Regions from separate parts of the Nocardiopsis sp. CNZ308 genome, predicted to be linked through region 1. Evidence: predicted binding sites of a transcription regulator. Region 1 holds the regulator's gene; the other holds the start of a gene.
What was found. Region 1 encodes LexA, which represses DNA repair genes until DNA is damaged. Its sites were predicted from a motif close to TCGAACANNTGTTCGA; they were not measured.
Positions count from the first base shown of each region.

Region 2: a site for LexA is predicted at 1,309-1,324, ahead of ruvC (crossover junction endodeoxyribonuclease RuvC). Genes of this name have one in related genera too.

Region 1 covers NZ_SHKJ01000001.1:651,663-654,489, forward strand. Annotated here, with positions in the region: gene nrdR (transcriptional regulator NrdR) at 1-97, opposite strand, end outside; gene lexA (transcriptional repressor LexA) at 753-1,472, shown strand; gene EV372_RS02810 (alpha/beta hydrolase family protein) at 1,581-2,669, shown strand; gene EV372_RS02815 (hypothetical protein) at 2,683-2,827, opposite strand, start outside.
Region 2 covers NZ_SHKJ01000001.1:4,280,792-4,283,618, forward strand. Annotated here, with positions in the region: gene EV372_RS18465 (molecular chaperone DnaJ) at 1-237, opposite strand, end outside; gene EV372_RS18470 (NUDIX hydrolase) at 255-1,046, opposite strand; gene ruvC (crossover junction endodeoxyribonuclease RuvC) at 1,344-1,892, shown strand; gene ruvA (Holliday junction branch migration protein RuvA) at 1,943-2,563, shown strand; gene ruvB (Holliday junction branch migration DNA helicase RuvB) at 2,579-2,827, shown strand, end outside.

The DNA of each region.
Region 1 (2,827 bases):
CAGGGCAGGACCGGCGGCGTCGGATGGCCGCGCCGTCGTCGGTGGACCTGCTGTCGATCACCCGGGTGTCCGGATGGCGGCAGAACGGACAGTGCACCCTGGTTCACCTGCTTCTCTCACCGAACGACAACGCCTAGGTACCACTAAACCACAACTTCTGGGCAATTGCCCCTGTCGCCACACCAGATGTTGTGGTCGAACCTAGACTTCTTCCCGACCCGCCGCAACCCTGGCACGGGCGTGTCACGGACACGGCCGAAGGGCCGCGCGGCATCGCGGTCCGCGGCGACGGGGTGGGGCGGGGAGGTCGGCGCGGGCGGATCGCTGCGGGGGGCGGCCCGGCACCGCGCTCAAGGATAGCGTCGCCGACCGGAGCCCCCGCGCCCCGGTGGCGGGCGTCGGAAGCCCGGCGCCGCGGGGATTTCGGTCGAGCCCACGCCCCGGGATAAGACCCCCGTGCCTGGCCGGAACCGCTGTCACGGACACGCGTTCGCGCATTCCGGGGACAACAGCGCGTGAACGCGTGTACACACGTAAGTGCAGGCCGGAAATTGTCCGCGAATACGCGCGACGGCAATTGTCCCCAGCCTCGAACGCTTGTTTGATATCACCGTGTGCAACGACTAAAGTTGACCTTGATTTCACACCGGTTTCGCCATCACGTGGACCCCCAGGTCGGCACGGTCGCGGACCGGGGGTGGCCAGTCACACAAGCAGGCCCTGACCGAACCGAATGCCGAGGAGGCCCGGCCGTGCCGGAGGAGAATCCCGGAACCGCAGACACCGCCACCGTTCTCGCACCAGCGGAGAACACGGGCGGGTCCACGCCCGAAGCCCCCAAACTCACCGCGCGCCAGCAGAGCGTGCTGAACTGCATCCAGCGCTATGTCCGGGAGCGGGGTTTCCCCCCGTCGATAAGGGAAATCGGGGAAGCGGTCGGCCTGTCCAGCCCGTCCAGCGTGGCGCACCAGCTCAAGGTCCTCCAGCGCAAGGGTTACCTGCACCGCGACCAGAACCGGCCGCGCGCGGTGGAGCTGCGCACGCCCGGGCGCGCATCGGGGCGGACCCTGGTGCCCGAGGACATCGACCTCTCGCGCGCCGCCGCCGTGCCGCTGGTCGGCCGGATCGCCGCCGGTGGTCCGATCCTGGCCGAGGAGTCGGTGGAGGACGTGCTCGCCCTGCCGCGCCAGCTGGTGGGTGAGGGGCGCCTGTTCATGCTCACCGTGGTCGGCGACTCGATGACCGACGCCGCCATCACCGACGGTGACATGGTGGTGGTGCGCCAGCAGCAGGACGCCAACAACGGCGACATCGTTGCGGCGCTGCTCGACGAGGAGGCGACAGTCAAGGTACTGCGCCGCGAGGAGGGCGGCCACGTGTGGCTGATGCCGCGCAACGAGGCCTACGAGCCGATCAACGGCGACGACGCCACCATCCTCGGCAAGGTGGTCGCGGTCATGCGCCGCGTCTGAAGCGCCCGCGTACCCGCGTCTCCGGTCCCTCTCCCCTCGGAGGGATCGGGGGCGCTTCCCCCTGTGGACGGCGCGGGGCCGACGGGCGCGGGCCGCTAGGCTGAGAAGGTGTTCACACGTGCCTCCTCCCCCGCCGCCCGCTGGCGCACCGCACTGCTCGGTGCGGCGAGCGCCGTCCTGTTGACCGCCTCCTGCGCCCCCGCCGACGACCGGGCCGCCGAGGCGCCGGGGGCCGGCGGCGTCGAGCGCGAGGTGGCCTTCGAGGGCGGCGGGCACGAGGTGTCCGGCACCTTCCGGATGCCCCAGGACGTCTCCGGCACCGTTCCGGGCGCGCTCATCATCTCCGGCAGCGGTCCCACCGACCGCGACGGCAACAGCTCCGTGCGCCCCAACGCCGACACCAACCAGAACCTGTCCCGGGTGCTCGCCGGGGTCGGGGTGGCCTCGCTGCGCTACGACAAGTACGGCAGCGGTCCGGACTTCGAGACGCCGGGTCCCGGAGAAATCACACCCGTGGACCCCGTGGTCTTCGACGAGCAGGTCGCGGCCGCCTACGAGGAACTCGTCGCCCAGCCCGAGGTGGACCCCGGGCGGGTGGTCGTCGTCGGGCACAGCGAGGGCGCCCTGTACGCGCTGCGCGCCCACGAGCTCATCGGTGCGGAGCACCCCTCCCCCGCACTCGTACTCGCCGCGCCTCCCGGTACGCGCTACCTCGACCTGATCGACCGCCAGCTCACCGAGCAGATGCGTACCGTCGAGGCCTCGGGCCAGATCGAGGAGGGGCAGGTGGTCCAGCTGCTCTCCGACGCCCGCGCCGGACGGGCCGCGATCAGGTCCGGGCGTTCGCTCGGCGACGTGGAGATGCCCAGCGGGGGCGTGTTCGGTGTCTACACCCCGGTCAACGAGGACTTCCTGGCCTACATGGACGCCTTCGACCCCGTCGACCTGGCGGAGGACCTGCCCGGGGGCACCCCGGTGCTGGTGCTGTGGGGGGAGCAGGACGCGCAGGTCTCCCGGCAGGACGTGGACCGGCTGATGACCGGTCTGGACGGCGCGCGACGGGTGGACGTCCCCGACACCGACCACATCTTCCGCCGCTACCGGGACGAGCCCGGGGCCACGGTCCTGGACGAACAGCGCCCCTTCGCCGAGGAGGTCGCGCCCGCCCTGGAGGAGTTCCTGGGCGCGGCCTGGTAGCCGCGCCGGGACCTCACTCGGGGATGGAGTCCGGCAGCGCCTCGGTCACGGACAGCGCGAACTCCCCGGCGCCCGCGACCGTGCGCTCCCGGTCGCCCGGGTTCTGCGCGTCGTAGCTGGCCGCCAGGCTGTAACAGGTCTCCAGGTACAGGTTGGAC
Region 2 (2,827 bases), 3.6 Mb from region 1:
GCCCGCGGCCATCGCCCGGTACAGGTCCCACAGCTCCGAGAGCCGGGCGAAGGGGCCGGTGCCGCTTCCGGGCGGCGCCGTGTCGGGGTGCAGCGCCCGGGCCAGCTCGCGGTGGCGGGCCGTGGCCGCCGGGGGCACGCCGCCGTCCTCGGGCAGCGGGCCGAACAGTTCCACGGGGTCGCCCGCCAGGGCGACCTGGCGCTCGGCGTCCTCGAAGGCGGGGCCGGTGGCCGTCATCGGGCTCCTCTCGGGGGTCACTGCGTGCTCCGCAGCAGGGGAGGGTGCAGCAGGGCGGCGCCGCCCGCGCGGTAGAGCCGGGCGCGCCGTCCGCCGCCCGCGCCGCCGCGCTCGGCGAGTTCCCCGGTGTCCTCCACGAACCCGGGTGCGGCGAGGATCTTGCGGTGGAAGTTGGCCGCGTGCAGGGAGTGGCCCCACACGGCCTCGTACACCTCGCGCAGCGCCGTGATGGTGAAGGCGGGCGGCAGGAAGGCCGTGGCCAGCGGGGTGTACTCCAGCTTGGAGCGGGCGCGCTCGACGGCGTCGGCCAGGACGCGGCCGTGGTCGAAGGCCAGGTCGAGCCCGGCGCGTGCGCCGTCGCCGTGGCCGAGGTCGCGCCAGGGGATCCAGGCGGCCTCCTCGGTGCCCCGGCCGGTGTGCGGGTCGGGCAGGTCGGGGGCCAGCAGGACGTAGGCGACCGAGAAGACGCGCATGCGCGGGTCCCGGTCCCGGGCGCCGTAGGTGCCCAGCTGCTCCAGGTGCAGCTCGGTGGGCAGCAGGGTCTTCTCCGAGAGCACGCGCAGGGCGGCGTCGGGCAGGTCGGGGTCGGCGGGGCCGTCCGGTCCGTCCTGGGCCCGGACGAACCCGCCCGGCAGCGCCCACCAGCCGCGCTGGGGGCGCGCGGCGCGGCGCGTCAGCAGCACGTGCGGCACGCCCGACCTGATGGTGAGGGCGACGACGTCGACGGTGACCGCGGCCGGGGCGAACGCGTGCGGGTCGTAGTCGGCGAGGAACCGGCTCTCGCCCTCCTCGTCGCGCGGGTCGGCCACGTGCGCCTCCAGTTGTTCTCAAGTCGAGTATTTCTCGAACTGAGAGCAACTTAGCACGCGTTCGGCGTCCCGTCCATCCCTTTTCTCCGGAAGCGCGAAGGCGGCGCGCGGGCCCGGGCCGTGCTGCCGCACCCGGTCGGGCGGCTACGCTCGCGACGGGGCGGCCCGCGGCCGCGGCGGGTTCCGGCCCGGCCGGTGCCCCGGGAGCGGACACGCCCGGGCTGGCCGGAGGCGGACGTCGTGGCCCGCCGCTAGCATGTGGGCGAACGGACGTTCGAGAGGACAAGGGTGAGGCGCGTGCGCGTGTTGGGGATCGACCCCGGGCTGACCCGGTGCGGTGTCGCCGCCGTCGAGGGCGCCATCGGCCGACCGCTCACCCTGCTCGGCGCCGACGCCGTGCGCACCAGCCCCGACACCGACCTGCCCCACCGGCTCGTGGGGATCGAGCGCGGCATCGAGGAGTGGCTGGACCGCTACCAGCCCGACGCCGTCGCCGTCGAGCGCGTCTTCGCCCAGCACAACCTCAGCACCGTCATGGGCACCGCCCAGGCCAGCGGCATCGCCCTGGTCTGCGCCGCCCGCCGCGGCCTGCCCGTGGCCATGCACACCCCCAGCGAGGCCAAGGCCGCCATCACCGGCAACGGCCGCGCCGACAAGGCGCAGGTCGGCACGATGGTGGCGCGTATCCTCGGACTCGACGGACCCCCCAAGCCCGCCGACGCGGCCGACGCCGTCGCCCTGGCCATCTGCCACATCTGGCGCGGCGGGGCCCAGGCCCGCGTCGCCCAGGCCCAGCAGGACTTCGCCCGCAAGGTGGAGCTGGCCCGCCGCACCCGCGGCCGCTAGCGCCCCGCCCCCAGGAAGGAGAGGGGCACCGTCCCCGGTGCCCACACCAGATGATCGCGTTCCTCACCGGCCGGGTGGCCGCACGCGGCGCGGGCACCGCCGTCATCGACGTCGGCGGGGTCGGCATGACCGTGCAGTGCACGCCCTCCGCGCTCTCGCGCCTGCACGTGGGCGAGACCGGGACCGTGGCCACCAGCCTCGTCGTGCGCGAGGAGTCCCTGACCCTGTTCGGGTTCGCCGACGACGACGAGAAGCACCTGTTCGAGCAGCTCCAGACCGCCTCCGGAGTCGGCCCCCGCCTGGCCCTGGCCATGCTCTCCGTCCACAGCCCCTCCAGCCTGCGCCACGCCGTGTCCACCGAGGACACCACCGCCCTCACCCGCGTGCCCGGCATCGGCAAGAAGGGCGCCCAGCGCATCGTCCTGGAACTGCGCGGCAAGCTCGACGCGCCCGTGCTCACCGACGGCACCCTGCCCGGGTCCGATGCCGCCGGGACCGGCGGCGAACCCAACGGCGCGTGGCGCGGACAGGTGGTCTCCGGCCTGGTCAACCTCGGCTGGTCGGCCAAGGACGCCGAGGCCGCCGCCTCCGCCGTGGCGACCGAGGCCGAGCACACCGACGACGTCGCCGTCCTGCTGCGCAGCGCTCTGCGCAGGCTCAGCCGGGCCTAGGAAGGAGGAAGCCCCGTGTACGACTTCCACGAGGAAGACCCCCGAGGCTCGGTCCCCGGCGGGCCCCCGCCCTACGAGCGCGACGCGGTCTCGCCCGACGCGGGCACGGACGAGCGCCAGATCGAGGGCGCCCTGCGGCCCCGGGCCCTGGACGAGTTCGTCGGCCAGGAACGCGTGCGCGAACAGCTCTCCCTGGTGCTGCACAGCGCCAAGCGGCGCAACCGGGCGCCCGACCACATCCTCATGTCCGGCGGCCCGGGCCTG